4 regions of the Paenibacillus sp. FSL L8-0638 genome follow, and region 1 is predicted to be linked to each of the others. Evidence: riboswitches for the same ligand, from Rfam matches in the RefSeq annotation. Region 1 holds a riboswitch; each other region holds the start of a gene.
The links. A riboswitch is a leader RNA that binds a small molecule or an ion and turns the genes downstream of it on or off. The one in region 1 is predicted to bind cyclic di-AMP.
Positions count from the first base shown of each region.

Region 1 (5,706 bases):
GAGAAACGGATGTACCAAAATGGCAATGGCGATCAGCTTCATTTCCTTGCCTTCAATTTTCCTTCCCATAAATTCCGGAGTTCTCCCGACCATCAGTCCGCATATAAACACACCCAAAATCGCATACATCAGCATATTCATCAGCCCGACACCCTTGCCGCCAAAAATGACGTTTAGCATCATTTCTCCCAAAGCAGCCATACCACCCAGTGGGGTTAGTGTATCATGCATATTATTGACCGAACCTGTCGTTGCCGCTGTCGTGACCGCAGTGAATAAGGCCGATTGTCCGATGCCAAAACGAACCTCTTTCCCTTCCATGCTTCCCTGAGAAGCATCCACACCCAGTGTCTGGATTAACGGATTACCTGTCTTCTCAGACACATACGTAATGGATAGAAAAATAAGAAACAATACCATCATGGAGCTAAAAATAATCCAGCCCTGCTTACGATTACGGGCAAACAATCCAAAGGTATACGGCAACGAAGCCGGCATTACCCACATTGCCAAAATTTCCAGCACGTTCGTCCAAGGACTTGGATTTTCAAAAGGATGCGCAGAGTTAGCTCCCGCATAACCGCCCCCGTTTGTTCCCAAATGCTTGATGGACTCCAGAGAAGCAATGGGTCCCATAGAAATTTGCTGTTGTGTTCCGCTCAGCGTCGTAAGATCCGCCGTAGGCTGTAGCGTCTGTGGTACCTTCAATCCCACCAGCACCAGCGTAAGCACAAAGGCCAGCGGCAGGAAAATCCTTATAATGGCTTTAATAAAATCTTGAAAGAAATTGCCCATCCCTTCACCGCGCCGCGTCAATCCTCTCATAAAAGCCGCAGCAACCGAAAAACCGGAAGCAGCCGAAGTGAACATCATCATCGTGACGAACGCCATCTGTGTCAGATACGTAAGCCCGCTTTCTCCGCTATAATGTTGGAGATTCGTATTCGTCATAAAGCTGATTACCGTATTAAAAGCTAGTGATGCTTCCATATTACTGTTTCCAGTCGGATTACCGGGAAGCATTCCCTGTAAACGCAACAGCAAGTAGCTGATTGCCACAAGCACGGCGTTCGTAGCAATGAAACTCATAACATACGTAGTCCAACGCATGCTCTCTACTTTCTTCAAGCCTACTACCTTATAAATCAGCTTTTCTGTTCTGCCAAAAATCCGATCCGTCCGATTCGGTTCATTCGAGAATACATGATACATATATGTACCCATTGGCTTAACCAAGAGCAGCAATATAACGATCACAATTCCAATTTGAAGCAGCTCCATCCTCTATTCCTCCTTCAAAATGCTCCTGCGTTTGGAACAACAGACCCGATTCAGACCATCTATGAAGTGCACACGTTTGCGAAAACCTGCTACCAATGATGCTTTAATGTTCAGATCTGTTGTTCCCGCCCGCTCTATCCCTACAAGTGACTAGAACTTTTCAGGGTTCAGGAGTGCGTAGATTAAATACATAAACACAATAGCCGTAAGCCCGAGTATAACGATCATCCTCTTCGTCCTCCTTTAGAGGTCTGCGCATCACACCAGCGTACAAACAGCAGTATCACTCCATAACTCACAGCCATGACGAGCAGCATGTATATATCCATCATGTTTATACCCTCCGTATCGATCCTCAGATCGCCATTCTTATTCCATCATAAAATCATAAAACAACTATGTCATAAGTGCTTATCCGTTCAGCAGAAAACCCACCTCTCCGTTCAATGTGTAGATCACATGGTCCGCTCCCAATCCCCGATAAATTCCTTGTGGATTACAGCCGTGTGTAATAACATAGATCGATTCCGATGTTAGTGGTCGACATATTTGCAGGAAACGGCAAGTCAGATTCAAGCTGTTCTCGAACAAATACACACTACCAATTTCTTTTTTTGGAAAATTCCATTTTCCCGCTTGCATGGTATTGATGCGGACAATGTGCTCCACACCCATTTTTTTGAGCTGTCGTTCCTCCTGGGCGCTATTCGTGAGAACTGCAAACGCCAATTTTTTGAAAATAAGCAATTTCACAAAACTTCTGCCCGCTTCATTCGGTGCAGTGACAATAATTAACCGACCTTCCATCAGTAGCTCCTCTCCCGGTATAAAAAGACAACAAAAAGAAGCCGAAGGAAAAAGGCTTTCCTCCGGCTTCTGACATATCCATGATAAAATAAACCATGGCTGCACACGGCGGTTTGTTGCCTCTCCCTGTACGCTTACGAGGTTAGCTGTCGGATTCGGACGTGAGAGTCGCCCTATTTCTGGCACTTGACCGGAAAATTCACCCCATGAGACACACGGCTTCCGAAGCCGTACAGTCTCGATTGGTTCCCCCGCTTTTGCAACTGCAAAATTCAGCGCTATAGACATTTCGTTGTTGCTTCATTCAAATTAATTTGAAATTACGTCTTGAATCATACACCCGCGCATGGAAGACTGTAAAGCTCAACTGCAGGGTTATAAATCGGGCTTTAGAGCATAGAAGATTAATAATAACGCTTACAATGCAACTATGCTTCTCACAGCTCCTTTAATCTCTGTTTTTCATCCCTTTTTGAAAATGACAAGCATGTCAATATTGGCGTAGGGTAAAGCGTTATTGGCCTTTTTTGTAAAAAGAGAAGAAAATACGCTATATGTACCAGCTAAACACCGATTGAACCCGCTTTTATAAGAAGAAACACCTTAATTCGCTCCATTTGCGGTGCGATTTACTGTTTTGAGCAAAATACGATTTTACAGCGCCTGAAGGCTTTATGCAGCTTTTCCAGGCTTGCAACCCTTCTTTAAATTGTCTAAAATTTAATTGCTGAATATTGAATGAGGAGAGATGCTATGACCGTTTATGAATATGATGCGCAAACCCTGCAAGGGAAACAAATTCCGTTATCCACATTTGAAGGGAACGTTCTGCTTATCGTTAACACTGCCAGCAAATGTGGATTAACCCCCCAATACAAAGCGCTACAAGAGCTATATGACCAGTATCATGAACAGGGGCTCGAAATTTTGGGATTTCCCAGTAACCAGTTTGCCAAACAAGAGCCAGGTTCCAGTGAGGAGATTTCCGAGTTTTGCCAGATCAATTATGGTGTCACCTTTCCGATGTTCGCCAAGACAGATGTCAATGGCGATCAAGCACACCCCTTATTTCGCTACCTGACCCAAACAGCTCCGGGGGTATTAGGGTCCAAAGCGATCAAATGGAATTTTACTAAATTCTTAATTACAAGAGAAGGTAACGTATTTAAGCGCTATGCACCGCAAACCACTCCAGATAAGCTGGCGGGAGATATAGAGAAGCTTTTGCAGCAAAACTGACATTCTTCATTATCACAGTTAATAAACGACCTGTTGCAACCGTGGCTTCCGTGACTAAAGAATATAACGAGAAATGCTTAACAAAAAAAGCATCCCTTCACGTAAATCGTGTCAGGATGCTTTTTAACTGGGTCTTGCATATAATGCGGTCGAGAGGACTCGAACCTCCACGGGCGTACGCCCACTACCCCCTCAAGATAGCGTGTCTGCCATTCCACCACGACCGCAAATTATAATGTATTGAGGCAACAGATTTATTATACTCTCTCATCAACTATTTGTAAACAAAAATATAATAATTATTTTAACTTACATATATGAGCGATAATAATACCGTCCTGCATAAAGATAACCGCTTGCTGAACTATGCATTAATGTTGCCCCCTTACGGATTATCAGAACCACCTAGCACTTAACTAAGTAATTAATTTGACGAAATAACGTATTTACGATTGTAAAAACACGTATAAAAGTGTATCATAGTTTCAGATGGTTAATTCTAACATGTTTACTGATGATTATTATAACACACCAATTATTCCGTAAGAATCCGTAAGGGGCGATTTCTTTTGAACAACAAAATGCCTGTCACCTCCTTCGGGTGGGCCATCAAACAACAGCTTGTCGAACTTCGACTGGATCAGAAAACATTTTGTGAGACACACAATATTCCGCCTTCACGCTTGTCCAATCTGATTCACGGCACCCGCAAAGCACAAAGGTACAGAAAACAAGTTGCTGCAATTCTGAACATCGACGATAACGATTATAAGGAGGCATCGCCACTCTAAATCCAACAAGCATTCCAGTTACATACAGGTCATTCCATATCACCAAGAAACCAAATAAACCCGTAAAGCGAACCCCTCCAGTTCGTTTACGGGTTTTCACCCAGACGATCTTTAGCCAAAAAATCATTCCGGCTTTGTTTTATCCTTCTCAATTTTTTGCTTACGATATTTCGCAAATTCAACATATTCTAAAATAAAATTTTGTTCTTCCGTCTCAAGATCTTCTGCCTGGCAATTCAGTGGCCCCATCACTCCAAAAAAATAAGCAGCCTTCTGCTCCTGAAGTACGCCTTCTCCTGGCTTAATCCCTTTCATTAACCAATCGAGCGATACATTAAAAAAGTCCGAAATCTGAATTAAATGGGTGGTACCCGGCGTTGTTTTACCCCTTCTCCAATCACCGAGATTCCCTGAACTGATTTTAAGTTTTTCACAAAATGCCTTCTTGGTCATTCCCCGATCTTTAATCAAAGCTTCAATGCGCTGATAAATAGTTTGATCTCCCAAAATGTTTCCCCTCCGAAACAGTAACTTTTTCTGAAATAATTTTCATTTTTCAGCCTTACTCATTAGTAATCCCCATCAAATCCTAAGCAACCATTACCCCATAGTAGAATTGCGCTGGTTTTTCTCTTTACGAAAGCGGGTAAATTCAATATACTCAAGTATAAAATTTCTTTCCGCCTCATTAAGCGGTTCCCCCTGGCAATTCAGTTGCCCTGAAGCGTCAAAAAAATAAGGGTCTTGCGACTCCTTTAGCACCTCACCCTGTACATCTCGACCCAGCATAATCCAATCCAGACTGGCATCAAAAAAAGAAGCGATTTCAATGAGTTTATTCGTGCCTGGCGTCGTTTTTCCTCTTTTCCAATCCCCGAAGTTCCCTGTACTAATGCCTAACTGCTGGCAGAACGCCTTTTTCGTCATTCCCCGTTCCTTGATGAGTTCCTCGATGCGATGGTAAATAGATTGCATAGAAGTTCCTTCCTCCCTAGCAGGCTCTCAAATAACGATATCATGTTCTCTGTTCCCATTTCAAAGATCACGTATGCTAAAATTACCGAATTATGTATGTTGGTTCCCATTATACCACAACACGCAACAAAAACCGCCTGTTTTCCGAAGAAAGGGCGGTTTTAAGCTGGTTCACTTACGCCAATCACGTAGCAGAGTTGTCGATTTTAAGTAAAATATGCTTCAATTCATTCAAAGTTTCACTCAGATGCAATAAATCTTCTTCTGGCAGATACACCAGTCTTTCTTGAATTTTATTGGAGAAGGTATGAAATACCTGTTCACAAAAAGCATCGCCTTCCTGTGTAATCGCTACATTCACGACTCTGCGATCCGAATCACACGACTGGCGGTCAGCCAACCCATGCTCCACCAGTTTGTCCAGAAGAGGAGTCATGTTCGGACGTGAGACATTAAGCTGTTTGGATAAATCAGATACCGTAGACGAACGTACTTCACGCAGGAGCATTAGCACCTGAAAGTTATTAGGCGACAAGTGTAATGGGAAATCGAGCGGACCGTAGGTGAAAAATTTCTTCTTCACAATCGGAAACAAGCCCAAAATATTTTCTGA
Region 1 covers NZ_CP151960.1:1,441,734-1,447,439, reverse strand. The annotation lists gene kdpA (potassium-transporting ATPase subunit KdpA) at 1-1,281, opposite strand, end outside; gene MKY35_RS06530 (hypothetical protein) at 1,693-2,088, opposite strand; cyclic di-AMP (ydaO/yuaA leader) riboswitch at 2,204-2,376, opposite strand; gene MKY35_RS06525 (glutathione peroxidase) at 2,842-3,327, shown strand; tRNA gene MKY35_RS06520 (tRNA-Leu) at 3,472-3,554, opposite strand; gene MKY35_RS06515 (XRE family transcriptional regulator) at 3,897-4,118, shown strand; gene MKY35_RS06510 (helix-turn-helix transcriptional regulator) at 4,242-4,625, opposite strand; gene MKY35_RS06505 (helix-turn-helix transcriptional regulator) at 4,719-5,093, opposite strand; gene MKY35_RS06500 (MarR family transcriptional regulator) at 5,278-5,706, opposite strand, start outside.

Region 2 (5,706 bases), 1.7 Mb from region 1:
TGTACTATAACATTCATTGCATAATCATGCATATTCATTTATAATGACACAATCTTATTTATTATAAAGAATTTAAGGAGAGAAAAAAAGATTGAAAAAGGCATATCGTTTTACCGCCCTGGTTTTGACGGCGGTTATCTTGCTGTTGACGGGTCTTCCCATGCTCAATGCATACGGAACGGAAGCAAAGCCACAGAAAAAACTTGTAGTGGGCATGAGTGCCGACTTTCCGCCGTATGAGTTTCATAAAGTTATTAACGGTAAGGATACTATTGTTGGATTCGATGTGGAAATCGCGAAGGAAATCGCCAAAGATTTGGGTGCGGAGATGGTCCCTGAGGACATGAGTTTTGACTCTTTGCTACCTGCTCTGCAAAGTGGTCGCGTAGACTTGGTACTGTCCGGTATGACACCGACGGATGAGCGTAGAAAAAGCATTGATTTTTCAGATGTATATTATCGCTCCAAGCAAGTCATTATGGTACGCCCAGAGGATAAAGACAAATATCCTACGATGGCTGCTTTGAAAGGCGAGAAGATTGGCGCGCAAAAGGGAAGTATTCAGGAAGAAATTGCTCAAAAAGTACCCAATGCCTCTGTAACCTCACTGGACAAAATATCCGATCTGGTACTCCAGCTGCGGACCCAGCGTATCAACGCTGTTGTGATCGAAGATACGGTTGCTAAAGGGTACACGTTAGATGGCACCGTAACACTTGCCAAAGCGGTACCTGAGGATGCCGGAGCAGAAACTGCTGTAGGTATACGTAAGGGGAACGCAGAATTGCTTGCCTCTGTAAATAAAACGTTGGCTCGCCTGAAAGCGGACGGGTCGATTGAAAAGTTTTCTACAGAAGCGAGTGCACTCTCGGCAGATCGACAGGTTTCTTCTAATAACATCGTAGATATTTTTTGGAAATACCGCAGTCTTTACGCTACGGGTATTGGTTACACTCTGTTGCTGTCTGCACTCGGAGTACTGTTTGGATTTATCATTGGTCTGATCGTATCCTTGCTGCGGATGAGTGGTATACGCATCATTGAGTGGTTAGGTACCACATATGTGGAGATCCTGCGTGGCACACCTATGCTGGTGCAGCTCATGATCATTCACTACGGGATTGCTTTGACGCTGGGTGTCAATTTTACTCCACTCCAGTCCGGTATAATCACATTGTCTCTGAATAGCTCGGCATATCTGGCTGAAATTTTCCGTGCAGGTATCCAGGCAGTAGACCGTGGACAGATGGAGGCTGCACGCTCATTGGGTATGGGACGAGGCAAAGCTATGCGTCACGTCATTTTGCCGCAAGCGTTTAAATCTATTTTGCCTGCTATCGGTAATGAGTTTATTACAATTATTAAAGAATCCTCCATTATTTCGACTATTGGTATGGTGGATATTATGTATCAAGCCCAGGTCATTAAGAATATTACCTATGAAGGATTAAGTCCGTTCATAATCACAGCCGCTATTTATTTTGTAATGACATTCAGCTTGTCTAAGCTGCTTGGTTTATGGGAAAGGAAGTTGAGAGCCAGTGATCACCGTTAAACAATTGCGTAAATCGTTCGGCAAGAATGAGATTTTAAAAGGCATTGATATAGATATCGCCAAAGGAGAAGTTGTCGTTATCATCGGTCCCAGCGGTTCGGGGAAGAGTACGTTTTTGCGTTGTATGAATCTGTTAGAACAGCCGACGGATGGGGAGATTTTATTTGAGGGCGAGCCGATTACAGCTCGTGGTCATAATATTAATGTAACCCGGGAAAAAATGGGGATGGTGTTCCAGCATTTTAATCTGTTCCCACACAAAACAGTGTTGCAGAACCTGACGCTTGCACCGACGCAGGTTAGAAAACAGTCAGGTAAGGAAGCGGAAAAAATTGCATTAGAACTCCTGCGTACCGTGGGGCTCGAGGATAAGAAGAATACCTATCCGAACCAGCTATCCGGTGGTCAGAAGCAACGTATTGCGATTGCGCGTGCTTTGGCCATGCAGCCGCACGTAATGCTGTTCGATGAGCCGACTTCTGCATTGGACCCTGAAATGGTTGGAGAGGTTCTGGATGTAATGAAGAAGCTCGCCGAAGGCGGTATGACAATGGTAATTGTAACGCATGAAATGGGCTTTGCCCGCGAGGTAGGCGATCGAATTATCTTTATGGATAACGGTCAAATTGTGGAGCAGGGTGCACCAGACCAGGTATTTGGCACTCCAAGCCATGATCGCACTCGTGATTTTCTTGCCAAAGTATTGTAAGAAAGTGTTGATCTAATCATAAAAGAGCTCTCCGTTGACGGAGGGCTCTTCTTTTTTTGTCACCATTTCCCCATACTTTCGTAACAAATATCGATTTCTTGATGACAAAATTGTAACGAGTGTAGTATGATGTTCAGGGTTCCCAACATTTTCATGCGGATAAGGTTACAAAATTGTGATATTATGCAGTAAGCCAAAACTTACCGGGACAGCATGCGGTTAGACAAGTGCTGAAATGCTGGCCCAAACTATGGGAAGTGCGGGGGACGTAACAACGGCAGCCATTCCGATACGTCATAAGACGATGAGGAATATGCCTAGGGGTGAATTGCACATGCATAGGGCTTCTCCTGAGTCCGAATCCGACAGCTAACTTCGCAGGCATAACAGAGGAGGTACATATTTTGAAACATTTAAAACATATTGGTAAAACGATGAAAATTGCGGTGCTTGCCGCAGCTATTGCAGGGCTGGCACAGACAGCTGGAATAGCGGATGCTGCCTCGCTTCACACTGCCAAAGAGGGCGATACCTTCTTTTTGCTTGCTCAACGTTATGGAGTATCGGTAGACGAGCTAACAAAGGCCAACCCAAACATTGCCTCCAACAATATATATGCAGGTCTGCAAATTAAGGTGCCTGGCGAAAAAAGTGTAAAGGCAGCTTCGGAATCGAAGCCGCAGCTTCTTACGGAGAAAGCAGCAGCGAATGAGGCGCCAACGATTGAAGCTTGGGGTAAAACATTCAACTATAGCAAAATAGTTGACGTTAAGGCTTCAGCGTATTCTGCCGCAGCCGATGAGAATGGTAAATGGGGCGCAGTGGACTACTACGGCAATCCGCTTAAACTAGGTACAATTGCGGTAGATCCTAACGTCATTCCGATGGGCACGAAAGTACTGGTTACAGGCTACTCCCATCCAGGTTTGCCGGATCATTCTTTTGTAGCTGTCGCTCGCGATCAGGGCAGCGCCATTACAGGAAAGCGGATTGATATCTTTATTCCAGGCAACAAATCATTTGTGAACGACTTTGGATTTCAAAATGTGAAGCTGTACGTTATTGATAAATAGCATTGTACGTATATACAGTTTAATTAAACATAATATATATTATGTAAACATAACGCCTATATCCGTATATATCTAGGTCGGACTCTTATCAGGTCCTATCCGTAAAAAGGCTGTCTTGACGAGCAGAATACTTCTGCTGGTAAGACAGCCTTTTTACGTTGCTTTAGCTTGGACCTCAATTATAAACATACTGTTATTTTCGTTCCGATGTGTGGAGTAGCCGGGGGACTGTCACAAATTTGTAGCCCTTAGCTTTTAGAGAGTGAATTAGACCCGGCAAAGCTTGGACAGTGCCTTGCAAGTTGGAACTTTGACCTCCACCAGCGTGCATTAAAATAATAGAGCCAGGCCCTGTAGCTGGAATCACATTTCGCTGAATTTGTGTTTTACTTAGTCCCTTCCAGTCGAGAGAGTCTACATTCCAGTTGACAATCATGTAGCCATGACGACGTGCCCACTTTATTTGAGGCTCTGTAATTTCACCGTAGGGTGGACGAATCAACTTGGGGCGAAAACCTGCGCTGGCTTGTAAAATACGTTCTGTTTTTGTAATCTGGTTGCGAAAGCGTTCTGGTGTAGCCTTCCTAAAATCCGGATGAGTATAGGAATGGTTTCCTATAGCATGGCCTTCACGGATAATACGACGTATAATCCCCGGATGCTTTTCCGCACGGTGACCGACGATGAAAAAGGTGGCTTTGATGCCGTTGGCGTGTAATACGTCCAAAACCTGCGGCGTATACCTAGAATCGGGCACATCATCAAAGGTTAAGGCAATTTGGCGGGTGTGTGGGCCGCACATTTTAAAAATGTCCGCATGTTTTTTACGCAACATTGCTAATGTAGGAGTAGCTCGATCTGTACTCAGATGTACAGAAGAAGCAACAGCTGCTTCTTTGGGATGGGGCGTTCCGATATTGGGAGGCGCATCCGCGTGAACGGGTAAACTTGAAAATGCTAGTAACAGTGCCAAGCATGGCAACACTCCCCTGTACGGCATATGTATCCCCCCTTTTCGTGCAGTGGTACCTAGTGGTGCTCTCGACTATTATGTACCTGTCCTATTAAAAATATGCTGGTTACAAAGTTAGGCTCATAAACGTCTGGAAAGAAGTTCGCGATGAAATGATTATCAATGAAGATGATGGAGCTAAACGTACATATTCTCTTAAACATGACCGAAAACAAGAGCATTTTCGCAAGTTTTAGACTTACAACGGATTCGGTATCCCGTGACAGCTGGTGTATAATGGGGTTGCAATTCATAATTATACAGACATGGAATTGAAGGAAGGAAGGATAAAAGTGACCGACTTGTTTACTCCTTATCAATTAAAGGGGCTTTCTTTAAAAAATCGGATTGTTATGCCCCCGATGTGCCAATTCAGTGTGGAGGCCGAGGATGGAAATCCGACGGATTGGCATCATGTCCATTATGTGAGCCGAGCAGTAGGAGGTACTGGACTTATTATTGTGGAAATGACAGCGGTTCATCCTGATGGACGTATTACGGATCGTGATTTAGGTATTTGGAGTGACGAACATATTCCTGCATATCGTAAGATTGTAGAGGAAGTTCACAAGTATGGTGCCAAAATTGGCATTCAACTAGGCCACGCTGGACGCAAGGCCGAAGATGCTGAGCAACCTGTGGGTCCTTCTTCGATTCCTTTTAGCGAACGCCTTAAAAAGCCGCACGCCTTAAAGACAGCAGAAGTCAGGGAACTGGTTCAGGCATACAAAGAAGGCGCGCGCCGCGCGGTGGAAGCCGGTTTTGATACGGTTGAGATACATGGCGCTCACGGCTATCTGATCCATCAATTTCATTCGCCTTTAACAAATACGAGAGAAGATGAATATGGCCAGGATCTGTCACTGTTCGGTGTTGAGGTCATACATGCTGTTAAAGAGGTTCTTCCTGCTGATATGCCTGTGCTTATGCGGATATCTGCCAAAGAATACGTCGAGGATGGATATAATGTGGAATACATAACAGGTGTAGGGGAACGATATCGTGATGCAGGTGTGGACATTTTCCATATCTCTTCTGGTGGCGAGGGTCCAATTGGTTCTGGCGGAGGGCCGTCTGCGCGTGCTGGCTATCAGGTGGATTTAGCTCATACCGTCCGTGAAAAGCTGAATGTACCTGTAATTGCTGTTGGATTACTGGATGATTATGAGGACGCCCGTCGGGTTGTTCAGCAAAAAGAAGCTGATCTGGTAGCAATAGGCCGCGCCATGCTGCGTGATCCCTATTGGGCGTTGCATGCATCGCGGGAGCTAAAAGTACAGGCCGACATCCCAGAGCCTTACTTGCGCGGCTTTTAGATAATTTTTGAAACCCTCTTTGCAAAGCTTGCGTAAACATG
Region 2 covers NZ_CP151960.1:3,113,223-3,118,928, reverse strand. The annotation lists gene MKY35_RS13535 (ABC transporter substrate-binding protein/permease) at 92-1,555, shown strand; gene MKY35_RS13530 (amino acid ABC transporter ATP-binding protein) at 1,542-2,264, shown strand; cyclic di-AMP (ydaO/yuaA leader) riboswitch at 2,495-2,663, shown strand; gene MKY35_RS13525 (3D domain-containing protein) at 2,669-3,337, shown strand; gene MKY35_RS13520 (polysaccharide deacetylase family protein) at 3,531-4,337, opposite strand; gene MKY35_RS13515 (NADH:flavin oxidoreductase/NADH oxidase) at 4,643-5,665, shown strand.
Region 2: another riboswitch for cyclic di-AMP. It lies ahead of MKY35_RS13525 (3D domain-containing protein); the one in region 1 lies ahead of MKY35_RS06530 (hypothetical protein).

Region 3 (5,706 bases), 1.3 Mb from region 1:
ACGCTTGAGCGCGTAATCCATACGATTGACGTGATCGGCGAGGATTTTCCAGCCGCGTTTGGCTTCGTCGTCAATCAGCATCTCGCAGGCGGTGGCACCGCCGTACATACGTCCTTCGGCTGTACGGTCCACAGCTACCCATACGAGCCATACCTGGCGTCCGTTCGGTACGTCCTCTTTATTCGTAGAGAACTTGATACCACGTTCTACTTTACTTTTGGCATGCATGGCACCGATATCAATTTTCGCCTCTCCTCGGTCAATGATGACCGGTGACATGCTGTTCAGGTCAATTGAGCCTGCGCCGAAACCCTTATGTTTACTCTTGCCACTGACAATGTTCAGTGCAATCTGTTTTTTGCCGTCCGGCTGATTTTCACTCATGCGTCACTAGACCTCCATTTTCCGTCTTCACACTCATTCTACACTATAAATATTTTAACTAATAATCTCCTGAAAGCAAACATATACATGCTGTAGATGCTTGTCAACGGGAGGTATCCATTGTATGACCCCAGCACGCACTAAAATCGTTTTATTGTCTACACTAGCCCTCGGTCTCCTCGCAGGGACGTTATGGTTTGCCTGGCAGCCCCAATCGCAATCCGACCCGCAGTCCATAGGCCAACCACTATACGGCTCCCTGTCTGAGTCTGCGCTTGCCCCAAATGTGGGCAAGCCTCTAGGGGCAAACATCCTGCCTGACCTGCCCAAGAACCCTCCACAACCCGCTACAGAAATCCTCAGCAAACGGGTGGTAGAGTACCACATTGATGTATCTCTGGAAAAGGGACAGGTTTTGCGAGGCACTGAGACACTGACCTGGAAACATCCGGGCAAGAAAACCGTGAATGATCTGTATCTTCATCTATACCCGAACGCCTTCTCTTCCATGGAAACCACCTTTATGAAGGAATCCGGTGGAAAGCTGCGCGGAGACACCATGCCCAAAGACGGCTTTGGCTCTATGACGCTGACTGAACTAAAAACAGAAGACGGTTTATCCCTCATGCATCGCATCCAATATGTGCAGCCAGATGACGGTAACGCAGGCGACCGTTCGCTCATGAAGGTGCGTCTACCCAAGCCGGTACGAGGTGGCGAAGAAATCACATTATATATGAAGTTTGAGGTAAAACTGCCTGCTATCTTTGCTCGTATGGGTGGGACAGATGATTTTGTAATGGCAGGACAGTGGTTCCCGAAGCTCAGTGTCTACGAGACTGCAGGGCAGCGTGGACGCGCCGAGGAGGGCTGGAACCTCCACCAGTATCATGGTAACTCCGAGTTTTATGCCGATTTTGGAATTTACAGCGTACGGATTCGGGTGCCTGAAACTCATATCGTAGCAGCGACCGGATTTCCCACCCGTGGTGCCGTCCGACAGAACGGCCAAAAAATATATCAATTTTATGCCGACGATGTACACGATTTTGCCTGGTCCGCTTCACCCAACTTTGTAGCCGTAGAAGAACCCTTTTCTTCTGCTGAAGTCCCTGGTGTCAAAATCAAGCTCTACCTTGACCCATCGCACAAGGAGCTCAAAGGACGCTATATGAGCGCAGCGAAGGCCGCTCTTTTGTACTACAGCAAATGGTACGGGCCTTATCCATATTCCACCCTGTCCATCGTGGTTCCACCCAAATCAGGCAATGGAGCTGGCGGCATGGAGTATCCGACACTCATCACGGCCGCTGCTGCGGGTAATCTCAATCCTGGCTATAGTCTGGAACGGACATTAGTTCATGAGATTGGACATCAATATTTCTATGGAATGGTAGCCAATAATGAATTTGAGGAGCCGTGGCTGGATGAAGGCTTCACCTCCTATGCAGAGGAGCGACTTATGGAGCAAGAATATGGGCTCACCCCCAACTTGCCATTACAATCGGGACAGGTATCCTCCCCACAGCCGCTAAACCGTGAGTCATGGAAGTACGGCTCGGCTGCTGAGTACGCGCAAAATGCCTACTCTCGAGGCAAGCTGGTACTACGGGGCATTGAACGTCAGGTGGGTATGAAAAAAATGGATCGCATTATGCGGACCTACGTCCAGACGTACCGATTTAAGCATCCGTCCTCACAGGATTTTCAACGTATCGTGGAGAGAGTCACCGGACGCTCATGGAGCCACTATTTTGAACAGTATGTATATGACGGCCAGATGGCGGACTTTTCAGTGGATCACATCACAAACCACAAGCTGGAGAATGGATATGAAGCAGTCGTGACGGTCAGCAAAAAAGGGGCGGATTATCCCAAGATCCCTGTCCAATTTACCTTCAAGGATGGAACCACGAAATTCAAGGCTTGGGACGGTGCGGGCAAAAGCACAACTTTTCGGATCAAAAGTACTTCTCCCGTTTCCTATGTAACCCTTGATCCCCTATATACCATTGCACTGGAGAACAAGCATATTAACAATACCCTAAAAGCCGAATTGGACGAAAAGCAACAAACCCGTTGGAGTATAAGTGTAACCAAGCTGTTGGAGACACTGCTTGGAAGTCTGTCATGGTGAGGTGTCTATAGATGCGGACTGTTATAAAAGAGGGCTGGGCGCTGGTGCGCATACGATTTTATATCGTTATCATTTTATTTTTGTATCGATTACTGTGGGGGGTATTTCTCTATCGGCTGGTACAATCTGCCGTTATCCCGCTACTACTCCGTTATCCTGATCAGGGTCAAAACGAGCTGGGACAGACCTTGTTTTGGATGGAGAGCCAGATTGCTCTGATGGACAGCCGGGAAGTACATGTGTATTTGTGGATACTACTAGGGGCGACTGTACTACGCATACTGATCACTCCCTTCATTAGAGCCGGAATATATCAAAGTCTGCATACCGATGCGACTGAACCGCAAAGCCTGTCCTTTTTCAAGGGTATGAAACGCCATGGCATGTCGTCGCTGTTGTATTACACCATTGAGTTGGGACTGCTGCTGCTTCCCGCCTTTTGGATAGTACCGAGACTCTACCCTATTGTAGCAGGTACGCTTCAATCTCCCTCTTACCTGCTGCACTTGTTGCCCTATGCCATGGGGTGGATGGCTTACGGATGGTTCATTCGGCAGTGCATCCTGTATATGCAACTGGGTACTGTCGGTGGTCACGCCATACTATCGTCCCTGCTCGCCTTCTTTCGCCAGCTCCTCCCAGCTGTCGGTATATCCCTTTTGCTCGGTGCTTGTGTGCTGCTGGTCTTCGGTCTATTTGGCACCGTGGCGATGATTTGGACTGGCATGCTGGCGCTCATTCTCCAACAATCGTATCATTTTGTTACTAGTCTGGCCAGGCTGTGGCATATCAGTTCGCAGTACAGACTATGGCATAACGATATCTCCAGTAGAAGCTAAGCCCTTCCTTTATGTTAATCACTTCATTTCCGTCTGTCGAAAAAACTTTATGCATAACCGCGCAAACGGCACATAACTGAATACTGTTAACAAGATCTGTTCCTGGGACATTAGGAGCAGATTTTTTTTGTAACTTTTTGCAATGAAACATTTGCCAAAGCCAGCCGACTTTGTTACAATAATCGCAGTGAACTGATAGTAACAACTTTGTAATCTTTATTGTAACCTTTATCTCAAAAATATCGTTATTGTGAATACTGCTCTCCAAGGTGCACATCTTAAGTTAAGCCTAATTCCTGGCACCTAGGAAGCGGGGGAACCAGTTTGGGTGAATTGATCTCGCAACAGAGTGGTCATAGGGGAACCTTCTACCGAATCCTTAAGCTAACCTCGCAGGCATTGGAAGGGGTATATTTTTTTTGAAGAAGAAGCTAACGATCGCAGCTATGAGTCTTGCCATTGCCTTTACATCTTTTACATTCGGTGGCGGCAGTGCATTTGCAGACTCCAAGATGGACCAGGTCATCCAAGATGCCAAAGGAACGAACTACAGAAGCGGAGGCACTACACTCGAGGGATTCGATTGCTCCGGCTTCACAATGTATGTATTCAACAAACTGGGAATTAAACTTCCGCATCAATCTGGATCACAATTCAAAATGGGATCTTCCGTATCCCGCGATGAAATGAGACCTGGAGACCTGGTGTTCTTCAACACCACAGGAAGAGGCATTTCCCATGTAGGTATCTTCGTAGGTGAAGGGAAATTTGCCCACTCCTCGACTTCACGTGGTGTAGTAGTTAGCTCACTGAACGAAAATTATTACGCTAACCGCTATGTCGGTGCAAAAAGAATTATGAGCACAGACGCTTACCATTCTGTAGCTTCAGATATTCCTGATGACGACAACGTAGAATAACTAACGCACAGCAAGCTAACTCTAGCCGCAATTTGATTCTGCCGGAATCGAATTGCGGCTTTTTATGTCCACAACATCAGCAATGATTATCTTTACTGACGAACTGACACCTCAAAAGGTTTCAATTTTAGCGAACATCGTCGGTTTTACCGTCACCGCTGGGGGAGCATATGAGCAGTAATTCCTTCTTATTGAATGTATACCCGACTTAGGTAGGAAATAAACACGCTTGCCATTCCCCTGCAACTTGTCTACAATCTGTTGTTAATGATTGAAGTACCTGTAAAAGGAGGATGGAACACATGCCGGCCTCAATATCCAACTATCGGATCGTACCGATGGACGAGCATCAAGCGGCTGCAATCTGTGAGTGGCGCTATGATCCACCTTATAACATATACGGTTGGCTCCCCTGGGAACAAATGAAGGCGCTTGAGGTCGAATTTGGAAATCCCACGCTTCGCCAAGAGCAATATGTTGCCGTACTGGATGAAGAGAACAAGCTGATGGGATTTGCTCAATATTTTCCTATGATCGGTGTGACCCGGCTAGGCCTTGGAATGCATCCTGACAGATGCGGACATGGCAAAGGCTCTGATTTTGTCCGTGCCATTGCAGAGGAAGCCCAACGACGCAACCCGAAGAATGAAATTGATCTAGAAGTGCTCACTTGGAATGAGCGCGCTATCCGGGCCTACAAGGCGGCTGGATTTGAGCTTACAGATACCTATGAACGACAGACCCCCGATGGCAAAAAACCGTTTTATTGTATGGTATATCGTCCCGAGCACCCAACCCGGGTACTATGATAAAAGCGCCTTCGGCATACAACCACGATGTTGTATAGCGAAGGCGCTTTTATCATCATACGACAGATCATTACAAACTCAATGACTGCTGCGCATTTTTTCAAAAGCTTCATTATATTGCTGGGCTTCCTTGATATCCACGGCCATAATACCGCCGTCGTCCCAAGAGGTCAAACGCAGAGTCACGGTCTTGTAATCAATCGTAATAAATGGATGATGATTGAATGCTTCAGATATAGCGGCAACTTCATCCACGAATGCAATCCCTTTCATAAAACTGGAAAAATTGTATTTCCGGACGATCCAACGTCCTTCCTCCAGTTCCCAGCCCTCCAGTTTCTCCAGATGTACCTCAATCTCTTCTTGTGTAAAAGGCATGTTACGAACTCCTCCCCGTTTATACGGAAGCCTTTCGACCGCTTAAACACGGCCAAAACTACGATATATTGGTGTACATATTACCACGGCCCCGTTGATAATTCCATAAGACGGACCTCAAATTAAAGGGACTGACGTCAGCTCCTCGTCTCCAATCAGTACATAGATACGATGCTGCTCCGGCTCATAGATCACAACGCCACTCCCTACAGTGATTAGGGGCTCTGTACCCAGTGCAT
Region 3 covers NZ_CP151960.1:135,323-141,028, reverse strand. The annotation lists gene MKY35_RS00555 (YwhD family protein) at 1-384, opposite strand, end outside; gene MKY35_RS00550 (M1 family metallopeptidase) at 509-2,521, shown strand; gene MKY35_RS00545 (hypothetical protein) at 2,533-3,360, shown strand; cyclic di-AMP (ydaO/yuaA leader) riboswitch at 3,637-3,774, shown strand; gene MKY35_RS00540 (C40 family peptidase) at 3,780-4,280, shown strand; gene MKY35_RS00535 (GNAT family N-acetyltransferase) at 4,583-5,089, shown strand; gene MKY35_RS00530 (4a-hydroxytetrahydrobiopterin dehydratase) at 5,168-5,467, opposite strand; gene MKY35_RS00525 (hypothetical protein) at 5,585-5,706, opposite strand, start outside.
Region 3: another riboswitch for cyclic di-AMP. It lies ahead of MKY35_RS00540 (C40 family peptidase); the one in region 1 lies ahead of MKY35_RS06530 (hypothetical protein).

Region 4 (5,706 bases), 1.4 Mb from region 1:
AGTGGATTTCATCATAATAAATCAGGCTCCTCTCGCCGTTTAAAATAATATAAGTGTCATGATTCGACAAAATTTTCTCTTTTCTGATATTTACTATACCAACGATTCCCAAAACAGTCAACCTAAAAAATGTAGTAACAGTCTGATTATGCAAAAGTATTTAGATTAAAGAGCTTTACTCATGTGCATTGCCTTATCTTATTGATGATTTATTGAATTTGTCGATTTGGAAATGTCGAAAAACTATAATTCGACATATTACGACAAAGAATGTCGAATGAGGGAAATGCTTTAGGATTTTATTGTATTTTAATCCATTATTCCGAATATTAAAGGAGCTGATATCTTGCACCAGCCACTCAGTGAAGAAAAAGTATTTAAAGACCCGGTACATAATTACATCCATGTTCAGGATACTGTGATATGGCGGTTGATCAACACGCCGGAGTTCCAACGTTTACGCCGCATACGGCAGCTAGGCACGTCGTATCTTACGTTTCATGGAGCGGAGCATAGCCGGTTTTCACACTCATTGGGCGTATATGAGATTACGAGAAGTATTATTTCTCAATTTGAACGTGGAGATTTCCCAGATTGGCCGAAGGAGGAAAGGCTGGTTGCTCTGTGTGCGGCTCTATTGCATGATGTGGGGCACGGCCCATTTTCACATTCAATTGAGGAAGCCTTTCATATGAACCATGAGGATTGGACATGCCGCATTGTACTGGGAGACACGAAGATCAACGCCGTGCTACGGCAAGTCGACGAGAAGCTTCCACAAAAGGTGGCTGCGGTTATAGCCAAAACGTATGATAAGCCGATTGTTGTTAACTTGGTGACCAGTCCGCTAGATGCCGATCGTATGGATTATTTGTTGCGGGATGCTCATTCGACAGGTGTCAACTACGGCACGATTGATTTGGATCGTATTTTACGACTGTTGCGTCCTCATAATGGGAGAATTGTTGTGAAGGAATCAGGCATGCATGCAGTAGAAGATTATTTAATGTCACGCTATCAGATGTATTGGCAAATTTATTTTCATCCTGTAACACGCAGCTCGGAGATCCTTTTACGTAAAATTTTCAAGCGAGCAAAGGAATTGTTTAAAAATGGATATGAGTTTGGTTTTCTGCTGGACCCGCTGCCGGATCTGTTGAAAGGAGAGCTTACAGTAGAGCAATATCTGATGCTCGATGAGTCATTAATTCAGACCGTATTTAGCCAGTGGAAACGAGAAAAGGACGAAATTTTAAGTGATTTGAGCAGCCGCTTTATGGACCGTAGATTGTATAAATATGTAGAGATTGAAAATATGGATACAGATACCATTGACAGTATTCGGAAAGCTTTGGAAGAGGCTGGTTTGCACCCTGAATATGATTTTGAAATTGATTTTCCGACGGATCTTCCTTATGATGTGTTTCGGCAGGGTGGCTCGACGGACAACCAGATTTTACTGCTTGGACGTCAGGGCGAGGTGAGCGAAATTTCCGAAGTTTCGGAAATTGTACGCTCCATAAGTGGTATTCACCGAGGAAAATATCATATGTATTTTCCTCAGAATAAATTGAACGCGGTAAAAGACAGGCTTCCTGCCGAAATAAGGAATTATTTTGTCAAAGAATAGACAACTATATAGAAATGTAAGTAAAAAAAGGAGATGTAGACCTTGGATTTATTCGACACTCATACTCACTTGGATGCGCCACAATTTGACGAAGATCGTGAAGAAGTTATAGCACGTGCTGTCGAATCAGGAGTAACGCGGATGATCAATATCGGATTTAATCGTGAGACCATTCCATCCACCATGAAATTGGCCGAGACGTATGATTTTATTTATGCGGCAGTTGGATGGCACCCACAGGATGCGATTACAATGCAGGAGGGCGATCTAGAATGGATTGCATCGTTATGCAGTCATAAGAAGGTCGTAGCCATAGGAGAGATCGGTCTGGATTATTATTGGGATACATCACCGAAGGATGTTCAGCATCGGGTGTTTCGAAATCAAATTGGTCTGGCTCGTGAGCTCAAAATGCCCATTGTTATTCATAACCGGGATGCCCATGAAGATATTGTTAAGATTTTGCGTGAGGAAAAAGCGAGTGAGATTGGCGGAGTCATGCACTCCTTTTCTGGGAGCTGGGAGACAGCCCAAATGGTGCTGGATATGGGATTTCACCTTTCCTTCGGTGGTCCAATAACGTTTAAAAATGCCAAGCAGCCCAAAGAGGTGCTCGCACAGGTGCCACTGGACCGTCTGCTCATTGAAACGGACGCGCCCTACCTGACGCCGCATCCGTTTCGCGGGAAGCGAAATGAGTCTGCGCATGTGAGACTGGTAGCAGAGGCTGCAGCCCAAATCAAGGGGATTACAGTGGAGGAATTAGTGTCAATAACGACCCAAAATGCCTTGGAACGATTTGACATTCAATAAAAAAGCGAAGAAATCGATCAAAATAAAGAGATAGACGAAGCTAATCATGAATTTGTTGCAGGAAACTCGAGAATATTACAATATTTTAACCGAATATTTTGAAAAATGTACTTGAAACCTGCTTTACAACATGCATGGAAACAGGATATCATCTTTTCAGTGAATTGTTGTTTGAATGTAAACATCAACAAGTCATTTCATGAACCAGTCTCGCTGAGTCCCTTTTACAGGGAACGGGGGAACCGATATGGCTTACAGTACGTCCGGCTTATGTGCAAGAAGGGAACGTCTCTTCCGCCAGCCGGCTCGACCTTAAATTCTTTTCCCAGATGGGATTGAACAGGTAGAGGAGCCGTATTTCGATTTCTTTCTGGGTCTTTGGGGTGAATGTGAAGGCGACCGCCATGAGCGGTTGACCCAAGCTAGGGCGACTCTCTACGTCCGAACCCGACAGCTAACCCCGTAAGCGTAACAAGAGAGAAGCCATCTCGTGCATGAGTTTTCCCGCATATTCACACATGCCGGAAGCCACGAAAGAGCTCTCTAGTCTCTTTCTTTGGCTTTTTTTGTTGTGAATAAAAGAAAATCTGTCATCATACTGTGGTTAAACAGGGGAGGACAGCATGCCGCGAAGACGGGTACATGGTGCAGGACAGTCGCAGTTTGGGCTTGTCTTGTAGAAAATCTGTTATAGTCACGTCAAATCTCAACTATGTCTTACTCCAGACGGCGGGCTATGTAAGGAGGACGGAGGAAATGGGCATTTTCCAAAAAGAGGAGACCCATGAGTCACGCTCATCCAGCATGTCTTACGTATTGCGTTGGAAGCAAGAGAATGTGCGCCAGGCTGCTTTGGTTGCTATTTTTCTAATCGCGCTAACGATTATGATTTCAATTCTGATGTACACGCAATCTAAAAAACAAGTCTTTTTTGTCATTGATGGCAAGGCATCTGCGGTAGAAACCCGGGAATCCAAGCTTCAAGATTTGCTGAGCGAGCATTCCATTTCACTTCAGCCGCATGATACAATTTCTATGCCGCTAAATGGAGCAGTACAGGATGGGGATCGCGTAGTCATTAAACGTGCCAATCAAGTTAAAGTATCTTCAGGCAATGAGACGAAAAAGCTGTACACAACAGAAAATACAGTAGAAGGTGCCATTCGTACCTCGGGCTATAAATTATCGTCAACGGATAAAGTTTATCCTGCGTTGGATGCCTCTGTTTCGTCTAACATGGACATAAAAATCGTCCGTGTGAAGAAACAGCAGGTCGAACAGAAAAAACAGGTGCCTTATCAGGTCATCAAAACGGCCGATCCGAGTCTTTATAAAGGCGATAATCGGGTCATTCAAAGCGGCAAATCGGGTGTGGTAGTCCAGCACGTTCAAAAGGTATATCATGATGGAAAGTTGGTATCCAAACAGCTGGTTAACAAGGAAGTTGCACAGAACCGTGTGGATAAGGTTATAGCGGTAGGAACGAAGAAAAAGCCGGTCGTTCTTGCTGCTTCCGTCGGTCCCAATGATGCGGTTAGGGCAACAACGGTTAGTTCGGGCAATGCTGTCCGTAAAGCAGGCGTCAATTTTAAATATAGCAAAGTTTTACAAAATGTCTCCATGACGGCGTATTCCTCACAGGAGCCAGGTATCGGTACACGTACTGCATCCGGCACGCGCGTGACGGAAGGCCGTACCATCGCTGTCGATCCGAGTATAATTCCAATCGGCTGGTGGGTGTATATCGAAGGGGTGGGCTTCCGCCGTGCGGAGGATACCGGTGGCGCGATTAAAGGCCACAAAATCGATGTGTATTATGAGAGTTTGAGCCGAGCCAACCAATTTGGTCGTAAGCACGGTAAAACCGTATATGTTATCGGACCGGTAAAGCCTGAAATCAACTAAAACAGGTTGTGTATGTTGAGGGCAATGCGATAGTATTAACAACATAGTTATGCCATGCTAAGAAGAGGATATCCTCTTCTTATTTTGTTTTCAAAAGCAGGGAAAGATAAATATAGCTTGCTGTGTAGCAGTGGAGGGAAATGCAAATGATCAAGGAAGTGATCGTGGTAGAGGGCCGGGATGATACGGTGGCCATTCGCCGCGCTGTTGAAGCGGATACGATAGAAACTGGCGGCTCAGCCATTAATAAAATGACGCTGCGTAAAATTGCATTGGCGCAGGAGCGGCGGGGGGTCATCATTTTAACCGATCCCGATCATGCAGGGGAGCGCATCCGTAAGATTATCGCTTCCAAGGTACCCGGCTGCAAGCAGGCCTTTATACCCGAGGCAGAAGCGACGCGCAAAGGAGATATTGGTGTGGAGAATGCCTCACCGGAAGCGATCAGACACGCTCTCGCACGGGTTCATACGACAGTAGAAGGCGCCGATCCGCTGATTGAGTGGGCGGACCTGATTGATGCTGGACTTATCACCCACCCCAATGCTGCTGCACGCCGTATGGCCTTAGGGAATGTGCTGGGTATTGGTTATTGTAACGGAAAGCAGCTACATAAACGGCTCTCTGTATTTCAGATCAGCCGCGAGGAATTTGCCGGAGCGCTGGCACAAATTGAAAGTGAAGGATTGTGATATTCGTATGACAGGGATTCAAGATATAGCAACACCGCGGCGTACGAAGGAAATTATTCAACGGCACGGTTTTTCGTTCAAAAAGAGTTTGGGACAAAATTTCCTGATTGATCAAAATATTCTCAATAAGATTGTGAATGCTGCCGGATTGGATGAGACGAAAGGCGCACTTGAGATTGGTCCTGGAATTGGCGCCTTGACCGAGAAGCTGGCGCAATCGGCCAAGGTAGTTACCGCTGTCGAGATTGACCAGCGGCTGCTGCCAATTCTCGAAGAAGTGTTGGCCCCTTATGAGCATGTGAAGGTACGTCATGGAGACGTGCTGAAGCTGGATTTACGCGAGGTGTTTGCAGCTGACTTTGCAGACGTGAGTAAAGTAAGTGTCGTGGCTAATCTGCCGTATTACGTTACTACACCGATTCTGATGAGGCTACTGGAGGACAAGCTCCCTTTGGAGAATATCGTCGTTATGATCCAAAAAGAAGTGGCTGAGCGTATGGCTGCGTCTCCTGGAACGAAGGATTACGGCAGTCTGAGCATTGCAGTACAATATTACAGCGAACCTGAATTAGTCTGTATTGTGCCGAATACAGTATTTATTCCCCAGCCGAATGTGGAGTCTGCAGTCATTCGGTTGCGTGTACGGGAAGCCCCTCCGGTGGAAGT
Region 4 covers NZ_CP151960.1:27,229-32,934, forward strand. The annotation lists gene MKY35_RS00125 (AbrB/MazE/SpoVT family DNA-binding domain-containing protein) at 1-15, opposite strand, end outside; gene MKY35_RS00130 (HD domain-containing protein) at 347-1,630, shown strand; gene MKY35_RS00135 (TatD family hydrolase) at 1,673-2,443, shown strand; cyclic di-AMP (ydaO/yuaA leader) riboswitch at 2,645-2,928, shown strand; gene MKY35_RS00140 (G5 domain-containing protein) at 3,200-4,348, shown strand; gene rnmV (ribonuclease M5) at 4,495-5,040, shown strand; gene rsmA (16S rRNA (adenine(1518)-N(6)/adenine(1519)-N(6))-dimethyltransferase RsmA) at 5,048-5,706, shown strand, end outside.
Region 4: another riboswitch for cyclic di-AMP. It lies ahead of MKY35_RS00140 (G5 domain-containing protein); the one in region 1 lies ahead of MKY35_RS06530 (hypothetical protein).